DNA from 3 places in the Halobacillus sp. HZG1 genome. Region 3 is predicted to be linked to each of the others. Evidence: predicted binding sites of a transcription regulator. Region 3 holds the regulator's gene; each other region holds the start of a gene.
What was found. Region 3 encodes Rex, which represses fermentation and respiration genes when NADH is low (regulators of the CRP and FNR family bind a similar motif). Its sites were predicted from a motif close to TTGTGAAATATTTCACAA; they were not measured.
Positions count from the first base shown of each region.

Region 1: a site for Rex is predicted at 3,571-3,588, ahead of cydD (thiol reductant ABC exporter subunit CydD). Genes of this name have one in related genera too.
Region 2: a site for Rex is predicted at 4,654-4,671, ahead of VKA52_RS09710 (L-lactate dehydrogenase). Genes of this name have one in related genera too.

Region 1 covers NZ_JAYLVQ010000055.1:21,215-31,186, reverse strand. The annotation lists gene VKA52_RS07900 (topology modulation protein) at 1-43, shown strand, start outside; gene VKA52_RS07895 (sodium:solute symporter family protein) at 107-1,696, opposite strand; gene cudC (choline uptake/conversion transcriptional regulator CudC) at 1,851-2,405, opposite strand; gene cydD (thiol reductant ABC exporter subunit CydD) at 3,616-5,343, shown strand; gene cydC (thiol reductant ABC exporter subunit CydC) at 5,340-7,049, shown strand; gene VKA52_RS07875 (hypothetical protein) at 7,155-7,511, opposite strand; gene VKA52_RS07870 (MBL fold metallo-hydrolase) at 7,870-8,802, shown strand; gene VKA52_RS07865 (DNA-binding protein) at 8,894-9,972, shown strand, end outside.
Region 2 covers NZ_JAYLVQ010000061.1:112,460-122,431, reverse strand. The annotation lists gene VKA52_RS09725 (hypothetical protein) at 1-458, shown strand, start outside; gene VKA52_RS09720 (5'-methylthioadenosine/S-adenosylhomocysteine nucleosidase) at 529-1,401, opposite strand; purine riboswitch at 1,555-1,658, opposite strand; gene VKA52_RS09715 (L-lactate permease) at 1,952-3,577, opposite strand; gene VKA52_RS09710 (L-lactate dehydrogenase) at 3,602-4,567, opposite strand; gene VKA52_RS09705 (PilZ domain-containing protein) at 4,951-5,328, opposite strand; gene VKA52_RS09700 (lactonase family protein) at 5,552-6,592, shown strand; gene VKA52_RS09695 (hypothetical protein) at 6,895-7,509, shown strand; gene VKA52_RS09690 (hypothetical protein) at 7,640-7,804, shown strand; gene VKA52_RS09685 (ABC transporter ATP-binding protein) at 8,007-9,734, opposite strand; gene VKA52_RS09680 (aldo/keto reductase) at 9,956-9,972, shown strand, end outside.
Region 3 covers NZ_JAYLVQ010000064.1:3,551-13,522, reverse strand. The annotation lists gene groL (chaperonin GroEL) at 1-984, opposite strand, end outside; gene groES (co-chaperone GroES) at 1,042-1,326, opposite strand; gene VKA52_RS12220 (CPBP family intramembrane glutamic endopeptidase) at 1,589-2,305, shown strand; gene VKA52_RS12215 (YdiK family protein) at 2,307-2,507, shown strand; gene VKA52_RS12210 (MDR family MFS transporter) at 2,550-3,962, opposite strand; gene VKA52_RS12205 (SDR family oxidoreductase) at 4,140-4,961, shown strand; gene VKA52_RS12200 (GNAT family N-acetyltransferase) at 4,999-5,553, opposite strand; gene VKA52_RS12195 (redox-sensing transcriptional repressor Rex) at 5,614-6,273, opposite strand; gene moaC (cyclic pyranopterin monophosphate synthase MoaC) at 6,289-6,771, opposite strand; gene VKA52_RS12185 (ABC-F family ATP-binding cassette domain-containing protein) at 6,932-8,866, shown strand; gene tsaD (tRNA (adenosine(37)-N6)-threonylcarbamoyltransferase complex transferase subunit TsaD) at 9,279-9,972, opposite strand, start outside.

The sequences.
Region 1 (9,972 bases), on a different contig from region 3:
AAAAGATATACAGAAGTTTCTTGATCACGCGTTTTCTGATTAGAGTGTCAGATGGAAAGTTCAGATAAAAAAGCGCACCCATTGCTGAATGGGTGCGCTTTTGGTTTTAGGAAGCCTTTTTCTCCTGATCTCTCTCCTCTGGCATGAGAAGAGGCATAGGCTGACATTTTTTCTTTGTTAATTCAGATACTACGAAAATCATGACGAATGCTGCGATACAGGCAAGTGTACGGAAGGGGAACAGGACGATCCCGTCAGCATTGATCATTGGATACGGCAGGAATGCCGGTAGTCCCATCGCAGGTTCACCGCCACCTAAACGAAGGAATAAAGCAACAGAGAAGCCGGCGATCGATCCATAAAGGTTCGCATTCTTATAAAAGAGAGCCATTGTAAGCTGTGGGAAAAGAATGGTGTACACAAGATCGGATGCTAAATACCACAGCGTATAAACACTTTTGACATTTAATGCGATGATCATAGCTCCAACACCGACGATGATGATTGTGCGCTTGATCACTTTTTTCAATTGCTCAGAGCTTGCGTTCGGTTTGATTAATGGACGATACACATTCCAGGATGCCATGGAAGAGGCTGAAAGAATGGAAGAGTCCATGGAAGACATGACTGCTGCCGCTAGCGCTCCGAGTCCGATTGCGGACACGAGTTCAGGTGTTAGATATCTAAGGATGTGCGGCAGAATAACTGCTGGGTTCTCAGGAGTTGGAAGTCCCATGCTTGCCCAGTCCATATTGACACCGACAATTCCAATTAGTACAGCAGGGATAGCTGCAATGATGCAGATGATTCCTGCGGTGATGGATAACCACATCGCTGTTTTTTCATTTTTGGCAGAAAGAACACGCTGGAAATATACTTGCCACGCAATACCACCAAAGATAAGAAGGAGGGCATAGTCGATCCAGTTCCAGAACCAGTTGCCCCAGGCGGGATCCTGCCATCCATTCAAAGGTGGAAATAGATTGGCGTAAGATCCGAATTCTACGGAATAGTTGCTCCATGCGTTTTCAAGGCCGCCAACATGACCTAAAGTAAAGGGCACGACTAATATAAGACCGATTAATAGAATGGCCATTTGGAAAACGTCCGTATAGGCGACTGCCCACATGCCTCCGGCTACGGTATAGGCGATGGCAATGACTCCAGAAAGGATGATGGATGTAGTAAAGTCAATGTTCAGAATGGTACCGAATGTTGTGCCGAGAGCCGTTAGAATCGCAGCACTCCAGAACATTTCTCCAAGAAGGGCAGGAATGTACAGGACACCGGCCATTTTTTTACCGAAACGTTGTTCCAGTGGATCGATGATGGTGAAGAATTCATAGCGGCGCATTTTACGTGCATAGAAAATTCCACCGATAATCAGGCTTAATGCGTATCCCCATGGAGCTTGTGCCCAAACGAGACCGTCGCTGTAAGTGAACTCTGCTGTACCATTGACATAACCGCCGCCGACCCATGTAGCGGCCATTGTGAACATGGCGATCCCAAGGGGTAAACTGCGGTTTGCGACCATCATGTCTGCTAGAGATCCGGATTTGTTTGTAGCGAAGACTGCACCGATGTAATAGACGAGGGCATAGAAAACAATCATGGCGATAAATCCGCCCCATTGAATGTTTTCATTAGTGAGGGCCATATAGAGGACGAAAACACCTAAAAGTGTCCCGAGCATGATGGCGGCTTTGTTTTTAGCGAAAAAAGATGTATGTTGATTCGATTGCAATGACATCACTCCTTTTTATTATCTGAATATTCTGTAAATTATAAAGTCCATACGTCTCCCTAGAATAACAATCAGTTGAAATGTTATTTAGAGAGGCAGTATCTTATTTTTCTTGGTCGACAGGAAGAAAATCGAAAATTTCTCCGCTCTCAATAGCATCGACGAGTTTCTGCAACCAATGGTAATAAGGTTTAGATGCTTCGAGTTGCTGATAGACTTGTTCTGCTTCTTGTTTTACAACTTCGTCCGCTTCGGAATTCTCAATGACATGATTCAATTCCTTCTGGGCATCTTTGATCGCGTCCAAGTTGGTTTTCGCTTCTCTCAGCCACTTTTTCGTAAAAAAGTTCGAGAAGAAATTAAAGAAGTCTTTCTCTGCGACAAAAGTCTGTCGGCGTGTTCCTTTTCGAAATGTCTGCTTCACAATATTGTAATTTTGGAGCTTCTTGACTCCTGTACTCATGCTTGGCTTACTCATTCCGAGCTTTTCACGCATTTCATCCAACGTCATATCATCCTCAAAGTACATCGTCCCATATAAGGTTCCTGCACTTCGGGTCACTCCATACAAATCCATCGTTTCCGCAATGGAATCGATCACAAGTCCTTTCGCGTGCTCAATGGTCTGTCGGGAGCTTTCTTCATGATGATTTGTCATTAAAAACCTCCTCACAGGCGTAAAAGCAATTAACTTTATTAAATTTTTTCTTTACAGACTTTATCTTAACGAATAAAAATCGCTTGTCAAAATCCATTTTAGAAAAAAATCGCCTTAAGCCCTATCATCTCATAGGTTATAGGCGATTTAAAAAAAATTTCGCTTTGACAAGCTTGCAAAGGCTTGTTAACGTAAAAAGTATTCAAAAAGTTAAATTTTTTATTAACAAAATTAACGATACCGTAGTGGAGAATAAATTAAGGGTGGGTTATTGGAGGGATTTTGAATTCAACTATATCTAATGTGGGCTGATAATGTTTAGTGGCGTAATTGGAAGACTCAGATGCCATGGAAAGGGAGAAACGAGGAACAACTTTATAAATATAAGGGATCACTAACACTTCCCGGAAGAATCTGCAGATCTTGCCTTAAGGATTCGAACAATCAAAATAAAGAGGAGGACGCCTTACTTGCTCACTCTATTATATATGGTCTGGCTTGTTCTCACTGGTCAAGCGACCGCAAAAAACAAAATGTATAACAGATAAATTTTGCCCCGTTCTGCATCGCAAAATTATTTCTAAACACAAAAGTTATGAAAGTAAATGTGAAAAGAAAAATGATAACATTGGAAAAATACAGGATATTCTCCATACGTCTTAAACGCTGCAGAGTAATGCTCAGCGCTCCCCGCATCCATCTTCATTTAAGAATTTCTTCCCTTATTAAACAACTCTCTGGCTGACCTGGAGTCCATTACATTTCCTATGGCCGCAGCACATATGGAAACATGAGCAGGAAACGAAACGCACAAGCCCCACTTACACACGATCCAACACCCCCACCCCTTCAGGACAAGCCTCCTGCAGTTTTTTATATCATCAATTCTTGTGAAAATGTATGGAATAGGACCACTTTCTCCGCTGGCATCGAAAGATTCGAATATGTGGACTTTTGATGATGATCAAAAGAGGAAAAGAGCTGCGGCTATTCCTTCGCACACATTGAAATGTCTCCATCATTACATAGAGGGAAAAGATAGAGGTAATGTGCCCATCCGGTTAGTATGATAGCTGTTTATTAAGGGGACGATGATATAGAATTGTCATAGAATCATCAGATTTATTTTTAGCAATGATCCGCTTCATGAATTATAATGATGATAATGTGAATGAATTCACAAAATGGCTTTTAAGGAGTTTTTAAATAAATGAAGCACCTCAGCAGACTAGCTTTCTCAGATCGAAAAGTTTTCATGCTGTTGGTCCTCACGTCCGTGTTGATTGGTGCTGCGATCATTGGTCAATCCTATTTTTTTGTCGCGATCGTCGACCGGATTTTTCTTGGTGAGGAACGTTTTCAGGATATCCTTCCCCTTCTTGGAGGATTGCTTTTTGTGCTGGCTGGAAGGACGCTGTTTACATGGCTGAACGGCCGGACCGGCGTAAAGCTTGCTTCCAAAGCGAAGCGTTATTTCCGTCAATCGATTATTGAAAAGTACGCCCGCAATCCCGTTCAAGCTTCTCTACAAGGACAGTCGGGACGGAAAGTCAGTGTGCTGATGGATTCCGTGGACGAGATTGATGGGTATTTCAGCAGTTATATTCCACAAATGATCCAGACCATGATCATTCCAATGATGATTCTTGTCGTGGTTTTCACCCAGCATATCTATTCAGGACTGATTATGGTCATCACCGCACCGTTCATCCCGTTATTTATGGCGATTATCGGTGTGATGACAAAAAAGAAATCAGAAGAACAGATGGAGAAGTTGAACACGTTCTCCGGGAAGTTTCTTGATACACTTCAAGGCTTGACGACATTAAAGCTTTTCGGACGTTCCAAGCAGCAAAAAGAAGAGATTGAATCGAGCAGCCTGGGCTTCCGTGATGCCACCATGGAAGTCTTGAAAGTCGCCTTTGTCTCCTCCTTGATGCTTGAGTTCATTTCCATGCTCAGTATCGGTCTGATCGCATTAGAAATTGCGATCCGACTCGTCGTTTATGAGAGTGTTTCCTTTTTCACTGCCTTTTTTATTCTCATTCTCGCGCCGGAATTTTATTTGACGTTGAAAGACTTCGGTAGCGCCTTTCATACGGGGAGAGGTGCTTCGGGTGCGGCTAACCTGCTTTCAGAAGAGCTTGAAAAAGAAGAAGAGCAGATTCAGTGGGGAAGAAGAAAGCTTGAAGAGGGCCAGCCTCCTGAGATCAAGCTCGATCAAGTGAGCTTTTCCTACGATAAAGGTTTTTCGATGGAGGGATTGGCAGCAACCATCCCGCCTTATCATCAAGTCGCCATCGTCGGTAAAAGCGGATCGGGAAAATCAACGCTTCTCCACCTTTTAGCAGGCCTTGCTAAACCGTCCTCAGGAGCTATCGAAATCAATAATCGTTCTCTCTTTGACTATGAGGAAAGAGAATGGTTTTCTCAGGTAAGTTACATTTCTCAGCATCCGTATTTATTTTCCGGAACGATTGCTGAGAACATTGCCATTGGCGGACGAGGGAATCATTCCAAGGAAGAAATTATCGAGGCCGCCCGGAAAGCGGGAATTGCTGATTTAATTGCTTCATTGGAAAAAGGCTACGACACTCCGGTGGGAGAAGCGGGACGTGGACTTTCTGGAGGTGAGAAACAGCGCCTCGCTCTTGCGCGTACATTTCTGAAAAAGCCTTCCGTCATTCTGTTTGATGAACCGACGACAGGTCTGGATTTGAAAACAGAACGGGTTCTCCAAGCTTCTATGGAAGAGCTTGCGAAGACAGCGACGATTATCACTGTTGCTCACCGTCTGCATACAATCAAAAAGGCCGATCAGATTCTGCTGCTCGATCGTGGTCACGTTATCGGAAAAGGAACACACGAAGAACTGCTGTCTACGGTGAAAGAGTACAGGGATATGGTGACTGTACAGCAAGGAGGGGACTCCGCATGAAAGAAATGAAGGAAGTCATCCGTTTAGTTGTATTGGAAAAAAGGGACATTGTGCTATCCGTCGTCTTCGGTTTTCTTGCCGGAATGTCAGCGGTCGGACTGTTTGGTGCCAGCGGATATTTAATATCCAGAGCGGCACTCATCCCTCCGTTGTATGCTTTGACGGTGCTCATCGCCTTTTTAAAGCTGTTCGGATTTGCGAGAGCACTCGGGCGTTATGCGGAAAGGTATTTCTCACACCGAGCTACCTTTACGATTTTAAGTAACCTGCGGCTTGCTTTTTATAAAAAATTAGAACCGCATGCACCTAGGATTTTTCAGAAGTACCGGAGTGGGGACTTGCTTTCACGTATTGTGGGCGATGTCGAGAGTCTGCAAAACTTCTTTTTGCGTGTGTATTATCCACCGGTCGTCCTTGTCATCATCTTCCTTGGGACAATTGTTTTCACATCCATCTTCTCTATTTCTATAGCCATCGTTCTTCTTTTGGGTCTCATCGTTACAGGGCTGCTGATTCCAGCCTGGTACACGGTGAAACAGCGGAAACTAGCCAGTCGTGTAAGACAGGCACGCGGGGAGTTATCGACCGAAGCGGCGGAATGGCTGTACGGTTTTCGCGATCTGAAAATCTATCAACAGCTTGAAGAGAAGAAAGAAAAGCTGCAGCAATCGTCCGAAGAGTATATTCGAGAGGATGAGCGGGATAGTCGTCAGATGCTTTCCAGTCACTCCTGGAACACATTTGCGACACTCCTCGTCTCATGGATTGTTACAGGTCTTGGGGCTGTTCTTGTGGCGGAAGGAGATTTGAACGGGTTGTTTCTTGCCATGCTCGTGATGATTTCTTTGACCGTCTTTGAAAACGCAGCACCAATGGCTGTTCTACCAAGCTACCTGGATGATAGCAAACGGGCATCGGAGCGTCTTTTTTCCATTGTGGAGGAAGAAGATGATGGATCAGGATCCTGTAACCTAGATCCGAATCTTGCCCCTGGCATGGAAGTATCTCATGTCAGTTACCGTTTTCCAGACGAAGAAAGAGAGGCTCTGACAGATGTGAACGTGTCGATTCCAGCAGGCAGTAAGACCGCCATCGTCGGAGCCAGTGGATCGGGAAAATCAACACTCTTGCAACTGTTCATGAAATTCCAACTTCCGTCTGCGGGTGAGCTGATGGTCAATGATATGGATATTCGGGATCTATCAGAAGAGAGCATTTGGGAGAACAGCAACGTCGTACTTCAGGAAAACCATTATTTTTATGGGACCATACGTGAAAACCTCAAACTTGCTGGAGAAGATCTCTCAGATGAAGAGATGGAGCTCGTGCTGAAAGAAGTCGGATTGGAATTTGACCTGGATCAACCGGTTTTTGAAAAAGGAGAGAACCTTTCAGGTGGGGAGCGTCAACGCCTGTCCATAGCAAGAGCTTTTCTGAAAGGCAAACGTCTCTGGTTGCTAGATGAACCGACATCTTCTGTCGATGCTCTGACCGAACGAATGATTTTCGATCACCTGTATGAACGCGCGTCACAAGATACAGTGGTGCTCATCAGCCACCGCTTGAGCGGATTGGAAAAGATGGACCAGATCATCGTCATGGCCGAAGGGAAAGTCGTAGAAGCGGGTTCTTATGATGAACTCATACAAATGCGGGGACACTTCTACGAAATGAAACAAATCGAAAAAAATATTTTCCACATATAAAAAATGCCGTACCGGACATTCCATAATATGGATGACCTGGTACGGTGATTTTTTCCATGTAATTGAGATAAGTGAACATCCGGTTGCGATGGGAGTATGGATCGCTTAGTAGTAGTAAGGGTATCCGTATCCGTAAGGGTAGTAATAGGGGTACGGGCGTGCGAAGTAGGGGAATAACGCCAATGTAGTTAGTCCCGCTATTGGAAGGACTTCACGACGGAAACGGCGTGCCCGGCGGCGTCCATATCCGTATTGGCGTTCCTCCATAGCATTGCCATCCTCATCGACCATAACGTCTTCACTTATTAAGATCGTCATCTTATCATGATTCACGTCAGTGATGATTCCATCAAAACGGCGTCCATCCTTAGTTTGGACCATAACATGGTAGTACTTCATTTTATTGCACTGCTCATAGGAAGGCTGCATATGACCTTGTTGCATGTTTCGTTCTTCTGTCATTTTAACCAACTCCTCAAAATCCATGATATTCACCCAGCCCAAAAGTGTGACCATCCATTTCAAATGAGTTGTTAAAGGGTATGCCAGTCGTGTCTGCCAAAGCGATTTCCGCATTTGAATACTTTCCTGTGGGGAGCGCCGGAGAAGCTCACCGTGCTCCCGGGGAAAGCGAGCTAATGCTCACAGCCCCTATCCACTTAAAAATGTATCGAAACTGAGTCTTCCGCAATTGGAAGCTAATGTGAATCAACAAAAAGAAACATGCCCGTTCAAGAAAGCGTTATCATTATTTGTTAAATTCTAGTACACTAGAGATAATTCATAAGGTGAGGTGAAGGAATTGAAAAAGAGAGCGCCGATGGATTTAGGAAATGATGTGTTTTTGATTGATGGGTATGATATGGGGTTTGAAGGACGGACAGGTACATATGTGTTGTTAGGGGATGACATTACGCTAGTAGAAACAGGACCGAGTCCTTCGGTTCCTAGAGTCCTGGCTGGTTTGGAAGAGTTGAAGATTCCAAAAGAAAAAGTAGCGTACGTCATTTTGACACATATCCATTTGGATCATGCGGGTGGAGCGGGACTGCTTTTACAGGAATGCCCGAACGCACAGGTCATCGTCCATGAAAAAGGCAAGGGGCATCTCGCCGATCCTTCGCGTTTGATTCAAGGAGCGAAGGCGGTTTATGGAGAAACGTTTGATGAATTGTTTGACCCCATTCTCCCTATACCGGAAGATCGCCTGGAGGCAAAAACAGAGGGAGACACGCTTACGCTTTCAGAAAAACGTACACTCACGTTTTATGATACTCCCGGTCATGCCAAGCACCATCTTGGCATTTATGATTCGCTCAGCAACGGAATTTTCACAGGGGACACGGCAGGGATTCGGTATGATCAGACAGAAGATCATGGATTGACGTTTTACTTACCAACGACTTCACCCAACCAGTTCGATCCGGATGCGATGCTTGAATGCATCGATCGTTTTCGAGATATGAATCCTTCTTGTCTCTATTTCGGTCATTTTGGGAAGACAGAAGCTCCTGATCAAACGTTTGACCAAGTTAGTGCCTGGATTCCTGTTTTTGTGAGTGTAGCGAAGGATGCTTTAGAACAAGGCCAAGGGCTTGAGGGCGTTCAACAGCGTCTTCATGAACGAGTGGCGTCTTATTTAGAGGAAAAAGGAATTCCACAGACCCACAAGGTCTATGACATTCTGAAACTGGATATAGAAGTTTGTTCCATGGGTCTCGCTGACTATTTGAAAAGAAAAAGCAGAACGTAATTGTTCTGCTTTTTCTCATGGTTACACATATAATTGAAACATAACGCTGTATTCAAACGTATGGAATATGGAGAAAGAAGGGGGATACATAATGATTGGAATACTTATGACAACGGTCTTATCTTTTCTGTTATTTTTGACGTTGTCGATCATCGTTTATGTGAAAAATCGAATGAGAAGAAAGAAAATCATGAAAACCACAGTGGGGGCCCTGGTATTCGGTGTCATCGTCATGTTCTTCGTCGTTTACGCATTCATGCCGACGATTACAGTGCCGAATATGTTGATTCTCAATGTGATTGTCGCTGTTCTTTTTGTACCGTTAGTGTACGGAGGAGCCAAAGTGCCGGTGCAATATCAAACGATGCACCGCTCACTGTCAGGAATCGTTATTTTAGGCGTAGCGGTCGCCGTCATTGGTGTTTTCATTTACAGCATTTTAGCTTTACAGGATAGCTATGACAGCATTTCGAAATCAGAGGAAGAGGAAGCCCGTCCTTTGAATGAGGAAAATACACCGATCTCTGTTGCACCTGAGTCAGCAAGGAACAAAGTGCAAAAAGCGATGAGTGTTGTTCCGAATACACAATTCTATGATTTAGGAAAACTGCAAGCCCAGCAAATTGATGGGGAGATCACTTATGTAGCGCCCGTCGAGTTTTCAAGCTTCTGGCGTTATTTGCGAGGAAAAGAGACGGAAGGGTACTTTACGATTGCAGCTACGAACATCAATGCACAGCCGGAGTTTGTTCAAAGCAAAATGAGATACACGAACTCAAGCTTCTTCAATCATAATGTGCAGCGGGTCGTTTATGGGAAGCATCCGGGTTATATCCAGAGTGGAGACGCACAGATTGAAGTCGATGATGAAGGGAAACCGTGGTACGTTCAAACGATTTATAAGCCACTACTGTTTTCCAACCGCCCTGACATGAACGATATTAAAGTGGCAATTGTCGATCCGGTCTCTGGTGACATCGAAACCTTCGACTCTGCCAATGCTCCCGATTTCGTTGAAGGATCGGTAAGCTCTGAACTAGCCGCCATTGAAAACGAGTACTTCGGTAAATATGTCAATGGTTGGCTGAATTCGATCTTTGGGAAGAAAGATGTGAAGATCCCGAATGAGTCAGGCACTGAGAGCAGTGTCACACCGATTTTCAATGAAGC
Region 2 (9,972 bases), on a different contig from region 3:
ACCAATACTTGAAAGGCTTGCACGTGATCGACTCTATCGTGCAATCCCCTAAAATGAAGAGTGATTTTGAGTTTATGGTGGCTATGCCGTTCTGGTTTGATGGAGAAAAATATGAAACCACGTATAAAGGCGTAACCAAGCCTCTTTCTGATCATGTCATGGATACCGTGACTGATGGTGTGGCCATCATGGCTTACCGTGATTTTGCGGAAGGAAGAGATTCTATTTCGTATCATACCGAGCATGAAATCCAATATGCCAATCAAATTGATAGCAAGGTCATACTTGGAGTAGAAACTCAATATTTGGAGCCATATGAGAAGGTCTCCTTCTTCGAAGAAGGGGAAGCCTATATGAATGAACAGCTTCAAATATTAGATGAACTTTATGAGAATGAACCTTCTTATGCCGGTCAGGCAATTCATAAATATCAAAGCTACCAGACGATGAAGCCATAATTCTGTAACAAGAAGAGTTAAAGGTATGGATTAGAAAAGCGCAACTCCTAAACGAGTTGCGCTTTTTTCATTAGTTTATTGTAGTAGAAAGATACTCTTTCACCACTTCATAGACATAGTCCTGGTTTGCTTCAGCTGTGTCCGGATTATACTCTCCGCCATTCGTTTTATTATTGGATAGTGTACGAATGCCGAGGTATGGTACATCGTAGGCTTTGGCGATTTGCGCACCGGCAGCGCCTTCCATCTCTTCGACAGAAGTTCCGAAGTTCTCATGGAACCACTGGATGCGGTCGACTTCATTGTTCCAGACATCTGTAGAACCAATCGTACCTTCGACGACTTTTCCTTCTTCATGCGTATCTTTGACGGCTTTGGCAGCTTTCAGCAGGTCTTTGTCTCCTTCAAAATAACGGATGTTTTCAGCATCAGGGTCTTCTCCAGCACTTCCTTCTGAAGCCATTAGATCCATAGGGATCCACTCTTTCGGAGCGATGCCTTCTCCATCTTCCAGATGTCCTGTTTTCAATGAACCAATGTTGACCGTTCTTTCTCCGAGGACGATATCAAAAACGTGCAAGTCAGGATCGTGACCACCGGATGTTCCCTGGTTGATGATGGCAGCTGGATCAAACTTTTCTATAGCGATCGCTGTAGCGGCAGCTGTATTTTCCATACCTTTTCCTGTTTTCATGACAATCACAGGATAACCATCGACTTTCCCTTTATAAAAGACGAAGTTCCCGGAAGTCTCTTCTTCTACATCCTCAAGCTTTGCTGCGAAGTTTTCGGCTTCAATAGGCATTGGACCTTGTATGAGAATGGGCTGCTGGTCGTTTTCTTCAGCAGATGCTTCTCCCTCTGCTGAACTCTGGCATCCTGCCAGAAGAGAAAAGGTTAGAGTGATGAATAGTAAGATTGCGAGTTTGCGAATGTTTTTCATGAGTAGCTCTCCCTTGATGTAGTACTCAATCACAAGTTGTACATCGTTTATCGCAAATAAAAAAGCCTGGAAAGTAACGAGCTACCTTCCAGACTACAAAAAGTTAAAACAAGGGTAAACGGCATCACTAAAAAATGTTGCATTTTAGGTGCAGATGGACTTGCTTCAACTCGTAGTCCAGTTCTTTCAATGGGAACTAGGTAGAAACGCTCAGACCTTATTACTGAGAATATACGAGTACGGTATGTAATTGGTTGTGGTGTAACTATAACAAAGACGTTTTAAATAAACAAGTAAAAAACGAACATTAATTCAAAATTTTAATTTAACGTTCGAATTAAGTGAGTTTTTTGTGGTTTTTTATATGTTTGGTAATGATTTACATGAAGATGAACGAACATTAGGAGTTTTCTGGAATGTGAAGTGGAAGAAGGTGGGTAAGATTGTTTAACCAATCGGCAGGGTGCCTCACTTGCATTTTTTTCCCTGACCTCCCATAACGACAGGAGGTCAGGTATTTTAAATAAGGGGAACATTTCACGGCCGTACCTTATATTCCAAACAAAGATAATACGAAGGTAGCGAGGCAGACGAAGACCAATAACCACAAACTGTATTTCAATGTCATTTTGAATAGAGCGGACTCTTGTCCAGTCTGTTTAACAGCTGCTGTCGCAATCGCGATGGACTGCGGAGAAATGAGTTTGGCCATGACGCCGCCAGCGGTGTTCGCAGCAAGCAGGAGCGCTGGGTTCGCCATAATCTGGTTCGCTGTCACCACTTGCAAATGTCCGAACAAAGCATTATTACTGACGACAGATCCTGTAATGAACACGCCCAGCCAGCCGAGGATTGGACTGACAAGAGGGAATAAATCTCCCGTCTTTGCTAATGCGAGTCCAATAGAAGAGCTTAAACCGGCAAAGTTTGATAGATTGGCAAATCCCATGACAAAGCAAATCGTCAGGATAGGAATCCATAGTTCCTGGATGGTCGTTCTTAGAGAATCCATTCCTTCCGGCAGTGTGATCGCGGAACTGAACCATCCGGTAAGCAGAACAGCAACCAATATCGCCGTTCCTGTTGCAGATAGTAAATTTAATTGGAAGATGGCATCTAAGGGAACGATTTCAGGTGAAATCGGAGGTGCCTTCTGGATTTCCTCATGTAAAAAAGGAACAGGAATCATGAGTGTTGTTTTTGCCAGGAACCCGCCTTCACTGAATAAGGCTTTAAAGGCAGGAAGGCTCCAAACGGTAATGACAGCCGTTAAAATATAAAAAGGAGACCAGGCTTTAATGATCTCTTTGATACTGTAAGTTTCCGTCTGCTGGACAGCTGGAGCATTCTCTTCTCTGTGAATGTTTTTCGGCTGCCATTTCCGTAAGAACAAGGCGAGTCCAGCCATACTTGCAAGAGCGGCAAGAATGTTGGCAAGTTCAGGGCCGAGGAACAGGATGGTAAAAATCTGAACGCCTGTGTAAATTCCGCTCACGACGAAAAGTGCAGGTAAGGTTTCTTTGACACCTTTTCTTCCATTAAGAAGGAACACGAGTAAAAAAGGAATGATGAAAGAAATCAAAGGTAAAAGATAAGCAAGAGTGCGGGACAATTCCATCGTTTCGAGGTTCCCCATCTGTGCACCAACAATGACAGGAATACCAATGGCTCCGAATGCTCCTGAAGCTGCGTTTGCAATCAAACATAAAGCGGCGGCTTTCAAAGGTCGGAAACCTAACTCGACAAGGAGAGCGGCACTGATGGCAATAGGGACACCGAACCCGGCTGCACCTTCCAAAAAGGCATTAAAGCTGAATCCGATGAGCAAAAGCTGCAGGCGCTGGTCCTGAGAGATGTTGGCTATACTTGAACGGATGACCGTGAATTTTCCGGTGCGCACTGCGATTTTGTATAACCAAACGGCCATAATGACGATGTAACCGATGGGCCACAGCCCATTGGCGATTCCATGAAAAGAAGCAGCTATCGCGTTCCCGACCGGCATCTCAAAGAATAGTACAGAAGACAGGACGCTTAAGATAAGGGTGAGAAGGGCAGCGAGAATGCCCTTCATCCGGAAACGCGTCAAGGCTAAAAAGAAGAAAATAATCGGCAGCGCAGCGACCAAAGCGCTCAGCCATACGTTTGAAAATGGATCATATTGTTGTAACCACATCCGTTATCACTCTTTCTGTACAGTCTAGTAAGTAGGTTTCACTTCGAAATGATCGGCCAGGATATTCTGGAGTACATCCGCGCTGTATTCCAGCTGCGTTTGTTCTTTTTCACTTAAGTTGAGCTCCACGATATTACGGATGCCCTGGCGATTGATGATGGCTGGGACACCGATATAAACATCTTGAAGATTGTACTCCCCATTCAAGTGAGCACTGACGGTCATCACACTGTTTTCATTACGAAGGATGGCTTTCGTAATCCGTGTCAGACCCATAGCTATGCCATAATAAGTAGCACCTTTTTTCTCAATGATTTGATACGCGGCATCCCTTACATTTGTGAAAATGTCCTCAAGGTCATCCATAGTGTAAGGTTCGTGGCGCCGGACCAGTTCAAGTACCGGTACTCCACCGATCGTCGCTTGACTCCATACAGGGAGTTCTGTGTCTCCATGCTCTCCTATGATATTGGCATGAACGTTTGTCGGATTGACATCAAAATATTCACCTAACAAATAACGGAACCTTCCGGAATCAAGGATTGTTCCACTTCCAATCACACGTTCTTTCGGAAGTCCGCTGAACTTCCATGTTGCATAAGTAAGAATATCCACGGGGTTCGTTGCGACAAGGAAAATGCCGTTGAATCCACTCGCCATCACTTGATCCACAATCGTTTTAAAAATTGATAAGTTCTTTTTCACAAGGTCCAAACGAGTTTCGCCGGGCTTTTGGTTGGCGCCTGCACATAGACAAACAATATCTGCATCTTTACAATCTTCATAATTTCCGTACCAGGTTTTTGTTGGGTTTGGAGCAAATACTTTTCCGTGATTCAGGTCCATGGCATCTCCCATGGCTTTGTTTTCATCCAAATCGATAATGACGAATTCCTGCGTCACAGATTGGTTCAACATTGCAAAAGCATAACTGCTTCCCACAGCTCCAGCTCCAATTAAGGCCACACGGTTTACACGGTTTGTAGTCATTTGAATTCCTCCATACAATCGCATTATGTTTGTGAATCATTTCACATATTTATTGTGCAATATTTCATCGGAAGATACAATAGTTTTTGTGAAGTATTTCACAAAATAACAATATACATAAGAAGTAAGCGATTTCTTGTTCAAAAATTGTACACAAATGGGTAGTGCTTTAAAATGAGCGTACGTTTACATGTATGTAAGGTATAAAAAAGCGAAGGGTAACGGTAGTCCGTTTGCCCTTCGCTTATTCGTCCTAGTTATCATTCGATTTTTTTGAGTTTCTCACGATTGTTCAAAGTGAGTAGGGAAAGATATTCTGTGTGATAGGAAATGGTATGGTCCCCTTGAGACGGGGGGACTTTGTTCGGCCAAGTGGTCATCGTTTATACTTCATTCCTATGATCATGATTGTTGGCGTAAACTTTGAGTGCTTCCACCAGCCCTTTACTTTCCGTTTCATCCAAGTCCATATAGATCCCATAATTAAACTGGGCGACTTTTTTCTTCCAAACGATGGTCCCAGGTAGGAGGAAATGCTGGCTATTCAGGTAGAAACTGATGGACAATTTGACCTCTTGTCCATCCTGGTGAGGAAGGTCCAGGTTTGTGTTCAACTTCATTCCCTGGGGGCTGATATCTATGATGTGGGCTTCACCTTTTGATGTATGCACCTCTTTTCTTCCTATTCTATGTATGCGGAAGAAAGCCTCGATCGGTTTTTTGAACTCATAGCGGAAGTAATCTTTCCTTTTATATCTCATGCTCCTAACCTCCCTGGTTGTTCAGTTGAACCTTTGTATGTTCATCATACGTTCCCGTTACTGGAAGGACAAGATATGGATGTATCATTAAAGGGATGAGAATCCGGGTATAGAAAAGAGGGAGATGGCAGTGATTTAGAAGCAAAGCCGTTTATGAGATAATGAAAGGAAGCGGCGGTCTGTTAGGATCGTCCACTACAACCGATATAAAGGAGTTTTCTTAATGACAAAGTTTGTTGGATATGTAGGAACCTATACAAAACAGGATAGTAAAGGTGTCTATCAATTTACCCTGGATACGGATAACAAGGAATTGAAAGATGTGAAATTAGCGGCTGAGCTGGCCAACCCGACTTATGTAACCGTGAGTGACGATCATAAGAACCTATATGCGGTGGCTAAAGAAGGAGAAAATGGCGGCGTAACGGCTTTTTCCATTCAAGAGGGAACGGGAGAGTTAACGAAATTAAACACGCAAACGGCTGCAGGATCTCCTCCGTGTCATGTAAGTGTCGATCACGAGAACAACACAGTAGTAACAGCGAATTACCATACAACGAATATTGTCTCTTACTTAACAAAGGAAGATGGATCTCTGAATCCAGCAACTGCCGTCGTGGAACATGAGGGTACGGGCCCACATGAACGACAGGAGAAACCACACATGCATTACGCAGGTTTTACTCCGGATGAAAAATATGTGATCGCGATTGACCTTGGAAGTGACCGCGTGATCACATACGCCGCTGATCAAGGGGATTTAACTCAAGTCCAAGTGTTCAATACAGCTCCTGGCAGTGGACCTAGACATATCACCTTCCACCCGAATCAAAAATACGCTTATGTGATGACCGAGCTGAGTTCAGAAGTGCTCGTGCTTCATTATGACGAGAAAGATGGTAGCTTTACAGAACACCAAGCGATTAAAACGATTCCGGATGGTTTTAACGAAACCAATGACGGAAGTGCCATCCATATTTCTTCAGATGGACAATTCGTGTATGCCGGAAATCGCGGACATAACTCCATTGCTTCCTATAAAGTCGATCAAGACACGGGTCAGTTGACCTTTGTTGAATGGACGTCCACAGAAGGGAACTGGCCGCGTGACTTTGTGTTGGATCCTACGGAAGAATTCTTAATTGCTACGAATCAGAAATCAAACACGATGACATTGTTTGAAAGAGACAAAGAGACAGGGAAGCTTTCCCTCGTTCAATCGGATGTTCATGTTCCGGAACCTGTTTGTGTAAAGTTTATTTGAAATACTAAATCCGTCTTAGGAGAAAGTTATTGAGATGGATTCAGATACTAGATGAGAGCCTTGGCAGAATTAGCAGGGAGTCCGGTTTTGAGCAGAACCTGTTGGTTCCTGTTTTTCGGATAAGATGTTCAAAGCAACGCTTATTTGGATAATTAGAGAACAGCGCAGCATTCGCAGATGGGTGCTGCGCATTTTTTGGAATTTTTGTAGCGGGGTAATGCGTAGAGTAGTTGTTTTAACTTCTAAGTATGGGAACAAATTTCAATGCTCTTTCCATTTAAAAGAAGGACGGGTGAAGGTAAATGAGCTTGCGCCAAAGAATATTTGTAATCGGTTGGATTGCTTTTGTACTGTACGCCATTTTTCTAGCTCCTGAAGGTAGTCACGGATATCTCCAACAATTAATGACCATGGATGATCCTGATCCTTTCCTATTGATGATTTTCAGCTTTCTTGGCATCTATCCGCTCGTTTTTGTTTCTCTGCTTATCGGAGAAGATCGCAGCCGTCTACCGTTATGGCCATTTCTTTTGGGAATGTTCATGCTTGGTGCCTTTGCACTAATGCCCTATTTTTTCTTATCAAACGCAAGGAATATGAGAGAAGGAAGGGTCCCGGGCTGGTTGGTGAAAGTCTTTCATACTCGATTTTTCATTTTTATTCTTATAATCGTTACTGTCGTTTTATTATGGTACGGAATCGTCTACGGGGATTTTATCTCCTATAGCCAGGCCTTCCAAATATCTAATTTTGTTCATGTAATGACCATTGATTTTATTGTATTAACTGGATTGTCTATTTTCGTCATCTACTGGAAAGAACATAGAAGAGGGAGAGCTAACCAGCGACACTGGATTGGGATCATTCCTATATTTGGAGCGCTTTTCTATTTGTTGCGGCTGAAAGAGGAGTCGTGAGTTTTATAATTTCTTAGAATTCAATGTTTGAGATATTAAACGGGTGGGTACTTATATCCTATATAATTATGAAACGTCATTTTTCTACAATTTCCCATAAAATCTTCTATGTTATGAAAGGAGAATGAAAATGAGAGAAGATATGCTGAGAGTGTTGGACCAAAGAGATTTTCTCGTTAAAGAAAACCAGAGGCTTCAGGAAGAGTTGGAAGCAGAGAGAAACAAGCTGCAGCAGTTGATGAAAGAACAAGAACATCAAGATAGAGAGCGCTCCCTTTCTACAATGGGTGCCTAAATGAATAAGTGTTATACGAACTCAAACGGTGATGATTGAATCTTCCTCGTTTGAGTTTTTGTTTATTTTCAGCCTGTGGCCCCCTCTTCAAGAGAAAGTACTTAATTTCTTTTTCTAACTTCACATTTCGTTAAAAAAGAAGCAGTGAAACCACCACCGTCATCTTTTGTGTATTATGAAACAAGCCACATATGCGTGGCTTTTAAGCATCAATTTTCAGTTGTTGTCTTGCAAAATCACGATAGAGCCTATGCTTTTGGAATAACTCTTCATGAGTGCCGATTCCTGTCACTTTTCCTTTCTCTAAGAAAACAATTTGATCAGCATCGACAATGGTAGATAGACGATGAGCGATGACGAGTGTCGTCCGTCCTTTCATCAAGTTTTTCAACGCTTGTTGAACCACGATTTCTGATTGACTGTCGAGACTGGAAGTGGCTTCGTCCAGCATAAGAATTTCAGGATCCCTGAGAAGGGCGCGGGCAATTGCGATGCGCTGTCTTTGCCCACCTGATAATTTAATTCCTCGTTCGCCGACTTCTGTATCGTATCCGTGTGACAATGATTGAATAAACGTATTCGCATAAGCCATTTCTGCGGCGGCGTGTACTTTTTCTATAGGAATGTCCCCTTCCAAGCCGTAGGTTAAGTTGTCCATGATCGTACCTGCATAAAGAGGACTTTCCTGAGAAACGTATCCAATCATGGTGCGCCAGGATTTAAGATTATAGGTTGAAATCGGTTCTTCGCCATAAAGAATCGTCCCCTTAGAAGGGGAATAAAACTGTTCGATCAGAGAAAACATCGTTGTTTTCCCACTTCCACTAGGTCCGACGATCGCTGTTACGGCACCTTTTTTTGCTGTAAAGGATACATCTTCTAAAATAGGTTCTTCAGGCTGGTAGCCAAAAGAAATCCCCTGAACGGCGAGGTTGTGGTCAAAAGACTTCACCTCCGTTCCATCCTGCAAATCTTCACCGTCCAACGATAAAATCGATAGCACTTTTTCTGTTGCCCCTACTGTCTTTTGGAATTGGGTGGTGAATACGACAATTTGTGTAATTGGCATGATGATTTGGAACAAATATATGAAGAAAGCAGCGAGCTCTCCTGGTGTCATGGCTCCTGAAGTTACCCGGACACCACCGAAGCCGATGATTAGAACAAGGACAACAATGATGAGTGAAGAAACAAGGGGCGCCATTAAAGATTGGATGACACCTTCACGTAATCCTAAGGAATACAATTTCTTAATTCCTGATTTCCCTTTGTTCCATTCCCGATCTTCGGCATTGGAAGCTTTTACAAGACGTATTTCTGAGATGACCCGGGTCAAATGAGCAGAAAATCCGGCGGTTTCCTTTTGAAGGTTCCGAGAGATATTAGCCATTTTCTTTCCAATGGGAATAAGAAAAAGGAGAGCTAACGGAATAATGGAAAACATGACGAGCGTCAACGGCCAATCCAAATAAAAAAGGATGATAATCGCCCCGACGACAGAAATGATCCCGGTAATTAAGCCGGTGAAATGCTCGGTAATCAGGTTTTTGATAACACCTGTATCGTTTGTCATACGACTGACGGCATCTCCCGTTTCATGTTCATCATAGTAGGAAACCGGAAGGACGAGGAGTTTCTGCCACAACTGCTCCCGCAATGAAGCAATGATATGCTGTCCGACTTTGGCAAGGAAATAGACAGACACACCTCCAGCTACGGCCTGGACAAAGAAAGCAATAACTATGCCTGCTATCACAGTTGTATTTAAATCGTTCAGATCAAAATTGTCGATTAACTGACTGGCAAGTAAAGGAATAGCAAGGCCTGCCACCGTTGTAAGTAAACTTAAGAATAATGCGATCGAGAAAATGAGCTTGGGCGGGTGGGTCGCCCGTATCAATTGTAGAAGCTGTTTCCATTTCGGCTGCATAGGTAGTCATCACCTTTGATTCATAGAGTACTTCTATTATATCGAAAGTTACCCTCCCGCTTACAATTTCTTGATTACGTTTCTTATCCTTTTTATATGATTGATGGTAAGAGTCCTGGAGTGGATTCCCCTCATTAGAAATCGACCGTTTGGTTTTTCCCTTCCTAAATTGTGGAATGTAAATAACCATAACATCAACAACTAAAAGGAGACATGTTCATATGGACAGACAAACACG
Region 3 (9,972 bases):
TGTATTTTCTTTAGTGATGACTGCTTTAGACGCGCGTCCAAGCTGGTCGATCGTTGTATTCTTCAATTCTAGCCCAAGATCTTCTGTAATCACCTGGCCGCCTGTAAGTGTCGCGATATCTTCAAGCATCGCTTTACGACGGTCACCGAATCCAGGAGCCTTAACAGCTACTGCGTTGAATGTACCACGAAGTTTGTTCACAACAAGTGTTGCAAGTGCTTCGCCTTCAACGTCTTCAGAGATCAATAGAAGTGGCTTGGATTGTTGAACCACTTGCTCAAGTACAGGAAGGACTTCCTGGATGTTGTTGATCTTCTTATCTGTAATTAGAATGTAAGGATCTTCAAGAACCGCTTCCATCTTATCCTGGTCAGTAACCATGTAAGGTGAAGCATAGCCGCGGTCGAACTGCATACCTTCAACCACTTCTAGTTCTGTGTTGAAACCTTTAGATTCTTCAATTGTGATAACACCATCGTTACCTACGCGCTCCATCGCTTCAGCAATCAGCTGGCCGACTTCATTGTCAGCAGCAGAAATGCTTGCTACCTGTGCGATTGAATCGCGGCCTTCGATAGGTTTAGAGATTTTGCGAAGCTCTTCTGTTGCTACAGCAGTCGCTTTCTCGATACCTTTACGAATACCTACAGGGTTTGCGCCGGATGTAACGTTTTTAAGACCTTCACGGATCATTGCCTGTGCAAGAACCGTTGCTGTCGTTGTACCGTCACCAGCAACGTCGTTTGTTTTAGAAGCTACTTCAGAAACCAGTTGTGCACCCATGTTTTCGAAGTGGTCTTCAAGTTCGATTTCTTTAGCGATTGTCACACCATCGTTAGTGATGAGTGGAGAACCGAATTTCTTATCAAGTACGACGTTACGTCCTTTTGGTCCAAGTGTAACTTTAACAGCATTTGCTAATGTATCTACACCACGCAGCATAGAGCGGCGTGCGTCTTCACTAAATTTGATTTCTTTAGCCATTTAAAATGCCCTCCTCATTAAAATCGTATCTCTTAAGTATTTTTATAGGAATAGTGACTACTGAATAACAGCTAGTACATCTGATTCGCGCAGAATCAAGTATTCGCTGCCTTCATACTTCACTTCTGTACCTGCGAATTTAGAATAGATCACGCGGTCGCCTTGTGCGACTTCCAGTGCTACTTTTTCGCCGTTGTCTGTAATGCGGCCTGTGCCGACAGCAACAACTTTACCTTCTAGTGGCTTTTCTTTCGCAGAGTCCGGAAGTACGATTCCGCTCGCAGTAGTCTGCTCTTCTTCAACTAGTTCAATAACAATACGATCACCAAGTGGCTTTAACAATTAGGACACCCTCCTTGATATGGTTGTTTCAAATTTTTGTCGTTTATTAGCACTCGTCAATGATGAGTGCTAACACAATTATTATAATAAGCAATTCCCTATCGTTTTTCAAGTAGAAACTATAGAAATTTTGCACTTCTTTTTCGACAAAATTCTTACACTGACCCTTATTCCTTACGTCTGGTTTTGAAACTGTGATAGAATACATAAAGTATGTATATTGAAGCTATTAAAAGGTATTTATAAAAGGAGTCGTGCCTTTATGCCGAAACATTATTGGTACATCATTGTGACCTATCTCATCACACAGATTTCTGCCATTGCGGCTGTCCCGGTTCTCGTCAAGGCTGCGGGGATGTCCCGCTTCGATGCGATTGCTGTCTGGTCTGTGTTCAGTTTTACGATTGCCACCATTATCATTCTTCTTCTGCTCCGCCGCAATCCAAAGGATGCATTAGCCCGGAGCGAGGATAAAGCAGGACCGGGGAAAGTCGTCCTCTGGTCGATTGCCGGTGTCTTTTTAGCCTTATTCGCCCAAGCCATTGCCGCAACCATTGAACGTGAATTGTTCGGTGTTTCACCAGGATCTGAGAATACCATGGGATTGATGGAAATCGCCCGCGAATCGCCGTTATTCATCCTCCTTCCTGTCGTATTCGCACCGATAACGGAAGAGATCATCTTCCGTAAAATCATTTTCGGTTCGATTTATAAGCGAACGAATTTCTGGCTGGCCGTGCTCGTATCCGCTCTCGTCTTCGGAGCGTTCCATTTCGATTTCAGCCACATGTTAGTCTACTTCTCCATGGGAGTCGTTTTCGCCTTCCTTTATGTCAAAACAAAACGAATTATTACACCAATCGTGGCTCATATGGCGATGAACTCGTTTGTTGTCGTTTCGCAGTACTTCCTCACTGAAGAGGATATCCGCCGCATGCAGGAACAGCTGGAGACCATCTTTATTGGAGGCTTTTTATAATATGAGAACATCACCCTTATTCATGGCTTTTCTTTACATGATGATGGGTGTCGCATTCACCTACATCGCCGCCCAGTCGGCAGAAGAAACGGTATGGAATGCGATGACCATCATTCTGGCCATTGTCGCGACATTCAACATTGCCGTAGCGATTCGGCTTTTCAATCTTCACAACAAGATTAAAAATGCCAAAAAGAAATAATGTCGCAAAAAAAGCAGGTCCACACGTGTGGGCCTGCTTTTTTTATGCTTCCTGCTCTTCTTGATCATCCTGCACCCCTTTTAATATGAACGAAAACGGAATTGCGATGATCAGCACAATCGCAGATACGAGAAACGCTTCATTGAGCGTCTGCAGAGTGGCTGCCTGCATATCGATATCCGGATTCGCAGATACTTGCGCCCGTCTCACTTCATAATAAATGGAGAAAAACACGATCCCCAGGGAAGAGGAAATCTGCCGGATGATGTTGTTCATCGCAGAGCCTTGAGCAACCAGATGTTCCGGAATGCTGTTCATACCCGAAGTCGTTGCCGGCATGTTCCCCATTCCCATTCCAAGGCCTCTCACCGTATTTAACAAAAGGATCAGCCAATACGGGGTGGACAACTGTAAAAAGCTCAACCCAAGGGTCGCAAGCGCCATGATGGTAAGGCCCGGTGGCACGACGTATTTCGGTCCCTTTTTATCGAGAATCCGTCCACCGATGGACATGAACACTCCACTCGCGGCAGCAGCCGGAAGGAATAAGAGTCCAGTCATGACTTCATTTAGACCATACACATTTTGAATCAGTAATGGCAGCAGGAAAATCCCTGAGAACAAGCCGATGGATGCGGCTGAAGTGACAACGATCGAAACGGAATAGGTCGGCACTTTGAAGACGGATAAGTTCAGCAGTGGATCCTCCTGACGGTTTTCGTAAAAAACGAAAAGGACGATGGCGATCAGTCCACCCACAATCAATGCAATGTTCAACGGATCGAACAACGTCTCAAGCGTCCTTCCCCTTCCTAAGGCAAACAGCACCGATCCGATGCCTGCCGCAATAATCAGGAAACCGACGAGATCAAACCGCTTCGTCGGGTCCGTTTCGGTACGTTCAAGAAATTTTGAAGATAAAATAAGTCCCGTCAGTCCGAACGGAATGTTGAAGGCGAATAACCACGGCCAGTCGAGATACTGGATGAGAAATCCACCGATGGTCGGTCCGATGGCTGGTGCGACCATGGCGGCAACACCGTACACGCCGACGGCAAGTCCCCGCTCGTAGCGTGGGAAAGAGTTGAAGATGAGCGCCATGGCGATCGGCATCATCAATCCACCTGCCATTCCCTGGATCGCCCGGGATAAGATGACCATACCTAGCGTCGATGAAAAGAATCCGAGCGTGGAGCCTGCAAGGAAAATACAGAGTCCGACGAGGTACACTTTCTTTTTTCCGAACCGGTCACCGAAATAGCCGGTAAGCGGCATTGTCATCCCCATCGATACCATGAAGATCGTTAAAATCCACCCGACTGCAACGGCATCGGATTCAAAAATCTCGATGAAGCGCGGCAGAATCGGGTTCAGCATACTATTGTTCAAAATGACCGTGAATGTCCCGAAAAGGACCGACACGACCACGAGCCATTTATGAGGCAGTTTACTCAATCGTCTCACCCGCTTTCTTTCGATACGCGAACTAGTATTTACTATACCACCTGAGCTGTTCGTTAACCATGATTCCGCATGTTTCGACTGTAAGCGCCTTCTGTTCTCATGGAGGTTTACAGGGATTCTGAGAGCGGGTATGAGTGATAGCAACGAACAGAAGGAGGTTCTTTTAATATGGGACGTTTAGATAATAAAATTGCCGTCGTTACCGGTTCGGCTACAGGAATAGGAGCGGCAACCGTTAAACGATTTGCCAGTGAAGGTGCAACGGTCGTTTGCGGGGATATTAACGTAGAAGAAGTACAAAAAACCGTGGATGAAGTAAAGAACGAAGGTGGAAAAGCAGAAGCTGTCGAGCTTGATGTTTCTGATGTGGATAGTGTCCAGCAGTTCGCCAATTACGTAAAAGAGCATTACGGGAAAGTTGACATCCTGTTCAACAATGCGGGCGTCGATCAGGAAGGCGGAAAGGTCCACGAATATCCTGTGGAACTCTTTGATAAAATCATTGCCGTCGATTTGAGAGGTACGTTCTTGACGAGCAAATACATTCTCCCCCTCATGCTTGAAAATGGAGGCTCTGTCATCAATACATCATCCATGTCCGGCCAGGCCGCAGATCTCGACCGCTCCGGATACAATGCAGCTAAGGGCGGCATCACCAACTTTACAAGAGCGATGGCGATCGACTATGCGCGGGAAGGCATCCGTGTCAACTCGATTTCTCCGGGTACCATCGAAACGCCGCTCGTTCAGGAACTTGCAGGGTCCAAGCAGGAAGAAGAAGGCCGGGAGTTCCGTGAAGCGAATAAATGGGTTACTCCGATGGGACGCCTGGGACGTCCGGAAGAAATGGCGAACATCGCCCTGTTCCTTGCTTCTGATGAGAGTTCGTATGTGACAGGTGAAGACATCACCGCTGACGGCGGCATCATGGCCTACACGTGGCCGGGTAAGATGCTCATGGACAAAAGCTGGAAAGAAAATACCGAATAACATAAAAAGAAGCTCAGCGTCAGGCTGAGCTTCTTTTTTATTCTGCATTTTTATAATAAATCAAGTTGTCCGTCCATTCCCCAAACTCATGGATGAACCCTTTCCGGGTGCATTCATACTCAAGGCCGATACTCTCTGCCATCTTGATGGAAGGCGCATTATCCAAATTGATATGGGCCTCGACCCTGTGGTAATTCAATTGATCAAAAGCAATCCTTAACGCTTCAGCAACCGCTTCCTTGCCATAACCCTTCTCCCAATGCTGATTATGCAGCGCATACCCGATTCTTCCCCACTGGAAATCATATCTTACTAAGGTAGAAAAATCGATCATCCCCACATGGGTACGGTCTTCCTTCAGAAAAACACCGAAGACATAGGCGGTATCGTTCATCGCCAACTGCTGATGTTTCTCCACGAGCTCATCAAACCACTCTTTCGTACAAACACTCATATCAAGACGGCCTTCATCATGGCGGCGCCTGGAAGGAAAACGTTCCTCATATCCTTGGAGCCAGCTTTCATAATCGCCTTTCTCAAGCGGTCTAATGACCAATCTTTCTGTTTCTGAACCAAACGATAATGTTTCCAAACCCTTTCCTCCTAAAAAAAGAGTGAGAAACCAAAATGATTTCACACTCGTATGTCCTTCTTATTGGTCTTCCTCTACTTCCCCTTCGTTCAGTGGATAATGCTTCAGGAAATAAACGAGAGCCTGCAGCTCGATGGCAAGGTCGATATGATGGACTCTGACATTCGATGGCACGCTGATTCTCGCCGGTGTAAAGTTGAGGATTCCGGAGATCCCCGCATTCACCAATCTGTCGGCAATCCCTTGCGCAGCAGATGAGGGAACCGTAAGAATGGCAACAGAAATGTCGCCGAGTTTTTCTTCTAAGTCGTCGATGTGCTCGACCCCGACTCCACCTACTTCAGAACCAACACGCTCGTCGTTCGCATCGAAGGCGATTTCGATTTTCGTATTGTTGTTTTTCGTGAAGTTGTAGTTCAAAAATGCCGTTCCCAGATTTCCGACACCAATTAACGCGACACGTGTCGTTTCATCCTGGTCGAGCGTTTTCCTGAAAAAGGAGAGCAAATACTCGACGTTGTAGCCGTATCCTTTTTTCCCGAGTGCTCCGAAATAGGAAAAATCGCGGCGGATCGTCGCTGAATCGACTTTCACCGCATCGCTCAGTTCCTTCGAAGACACACGCAGTTTGCCCTGGGTATGAAGGTTATTCAAAAAGCGATAATAGAGCGGCAGCCGCTTCGCTGTCGCCTGTGGAATCTTCGTTTGTTCGATATCCATTAGCACCGGACTCCTTTACCTGTTTCTCGTGTAGTCGCCGTTCTTCCCGCCTGTCTTTTCTTTCAAGTAGGTCGGGCCGATGACCATTCCTTTATCTAACGCTTTGCACATATCGTAAACCGTGAGAGCTGTGGCGGAGGCGGCCGTTAGCGCTTCCATTTCCACCCCTGTGCTTCCCTTCGTTTTGACGGAAACCTCGATGTGTAAGGTCGGCTGATCTTCAGTATCCCAATCAAAGGACACATCGATGCCTTTTAAAGATAACGGATGGCACATGGGAATCCAGTCGGACGTGTTTTTAGCTGCCATGATGCCCGCGACCTGGGCCACGGAGAGCACGTCCCCTTTTCCGATCTCATGGTTGGTGATTTTATGATAAATCTCTTCGTTCACTTGTACACTTGTTGCTGCGACGGCCGTCCGTACAGAATCTTTTTTGTCTGAAATATCTACCATACGGGCGCGACCCTGGTCATTAAAATGACTGAACTCCGCCATTTTCTTCTACCCCTTTTTGTAAACAGTACTGATTGAAACACTACTCTTATTCTACCAAAAAATCAAACGGAAGTCGTTAAAGATTTCACATACTTCAGGAGCATTGTGTTGCTAGGGGATGCGCCTATGAGATACACTGATTTTATTGAGGTGAAACGACATGATTCTCATGCAATTGAACCAATTGACGAAGCGTTTCGGCGCCGAGTTGATTTTATCGAATATCAAATTGGAAGTACAGATGAACGACCGGATCGCCATCGTCGGTCGGAACGGAGCAGGAAAATCGACCTTGCTCAAAATGATGGCTGGTGAAATGAGCCACGATGAGGGCAATATTTTCAAACCGAAAGAAACCACGATGGGCTACCTGGCCCAAAATACAGGGCTGCAGTCAGAGGAGACCATTTGGAACGAGATGGAGAAGGTGTTTGAACACCTGAAGGACCTGGAGAAAGAACTCCGCTCCATGGAAGTGCAGATGGCGGACCCCGACCTGCTCGACGATCAGAAGCGCTACCAGCAGCTGCTGGCGGATTACGACCGGAAACAGGAATATTTCAAGACGGCTGGCGGTTATCAGTATGAAGCAGATATCCGCGGCGTGTTGAACGGGTTGAATTTCAAAAACTTCAACTGGGATACACCGATCAACTCCTTGAGTGGAGGACAGAAAACGCGCCTCGCGCTCGGAAAGCTGCTGCTTACCAGTCCGGATGTCCTCATCCTCGATGAGCCGACGAACCACTTGGACATCGATACACTGAGCTGGCTTGAAGGTTACCTGCAGGGCTATCAAGGAGCCGTCGTCATCGTCTCCCACGACCGCTACTTCCTGGACAAGATCGTCAATACCGTCTACGAAATCGCGTTTCAATCATCCAAGCGGTACCACGGCAACTACAGCGATTATTTGAAAAAGAAAGAAGCGGACTATGAGCAGGAACTCAAACGCTTTGAAAAGCAGCAGGAAGAAATCAAGCGGATGGAAGATTTCATTCAGAAGAACATCGTCCGGGCGACGACAAGTAAACGAGCACAAAGCCGCCGCAAGCAGCTGGAGAAAATGGACAAGCTTGAAAAACCGAAGGACGACAACCAATCGGCGAAGTTCAGTTTCCAGATAGCGAAACGAAGCGGCAATGATGTGTTGAAGCTGCGCAACTATGCGTTCCGTTATGATGATAGCGATGACTACCTTTTTGACAACGTATCCCTTGATTTGAACCGTGGCGATTCTGTGGCGCTTGTCGGTCCAAATGGCGTCGGAAAGACGACGTTATTGAAGACACTCATCGGAGATTTGGAACAGTCGAAAGGTGAAAAGCTGATCGGAACGAACGTGCAAATCGGTTATTACGATCAGGAGCAGACAAAGCTGAATTCAACGAAAACGGTTTTGAACGAGCTCTGGGACGAATATCCGATGAAAAACGAAAAGGATATCCGCACCATCCTCGGCAACTTCCTTTTCTCAGGAGAAGATGTGCTGAAGCCTGTTTCTGCGCTCAGTGGTGGCGAAAAAGCGAGACTGTCCTTAGCCAAACTGATGATGCAGGAAGCGAACTTCTTGATTCTCGATGAGCCGACCAACCACCTCGATCTTGATAGTAAGGAAGTGTTGGAAGCAGCGCTTGTGGATTATCCTGGCACCCTTTTATTCGTTTCCCACGACCGTTACTTTATCAACAAGATTGCGACTCAGGTTGTGGAGATGAATCCTGAAGAGACCCGCCTGTTCCTTGGTGATTATGATTACTATGTTGATAAGAAGCGGGAAGAGTACGAGCTGCAGCAGATCGAAGAAGCGGAACGCCTGCAGAACGAACCGAAGCAGCAGGAAGTGCAGCAGAAGAACAGTTTTGAAGAAGACAAAGCTGCGAAACGGGAAGAGCGGAAGAAAAATCGACGCATCGCTGAAATTGAAGAAGAAATTGAACAGTTGGAAGCGAGACTTGAAGAAAACGAAGAGCTCCTCTGTGATCCGGACATCTTTCAGGACCACGAAAGATCCCTGGAAATCACAGAAGACAACACACAGCTGCAAACCAAACTCGAAGCTCTCATGGAAGAATGGGAAACCCTCCATGACTGATCACTGACAGAAACAGGTGTACCAGGTCATCCAAAATATGGATGACCTGGTACACCATTTTTTTCCACAAATATCATTCTATTCTTTTTTATTGATGGATTCTGCTCACATGTATATTCGTGTATGAATGATGATTCAGTATCCACATAGTTTTCAACAGTTGAATAGCTTTATTAACAGTTTTCAACAGGGTTATGCACATTATCCACAAAAACACTTGTATTTATCCACAAAATTGGTACCGTTTTCTTTCCTGTTTCTACTTATCCACTGATAATTTATCCACTGTATGTTTATACACATGTGGATAAATATCTCCCTGTATGTCTCTCAAACTTATACACACTCCCTATGAAAAGGGAAAAGCTCTCCTTATTTAAAAGGAGAGCTTTGATCGTTCCTGTTCACGACCTTACTTTTTACGTGCACCAAAAAGCTCGAGATCCAGTCCTGGATTGGCATTCAAATCCCATCCAGCCCGGTGACCCTGATTGTACGCAACAGCTCCAGCCGCAGCAATCATAGCGGCATTGTCTGTGCACAAATGAAGCGGTGGTATAAGCAACTCTGTTTCGCTGTCTTTGAATTTCTCCTGCAGGGCTGCTCTTAATCCCTTATTGGCAGCAACACCACCAGCGACGATCATTTGCTTTACACCATACTCCTCGGCCGCACGGAACGCTTTTGTGGATAACACGTCCACAACACTTGCTTGAAAGCTTGCGGCCACATCCTCAGGTTTTAAATATTCATCCCGCTGCTTCGCTTTGTGGAGACGGTTGATCACAGCTGATTTCAATCCGCTGAAACTGAAATCATAGGATCCATCTTCCAGCCAGGCACGAGGGAAATCAATCGTCTCTTCCCCTTCTTGAGCGAGGCGGTCGATTTGAGGTCCGCCTGGGTAGGGAAGCTTCAGCGTTCGCGCTACTTTGTCATACGCTTCCCCTGCGGCATCATCGCGCGTTTCACCGATGATTTCAAAGGATCCATGTTCACCCATCAACACAAGCTCCGTGTGCCCGCCGGATACAACAAGGGAAAGAAGCGGAAATTCAAATTCCTTTTCCAAACGGTTGGCATAGATATGACCCGCAATATGATGC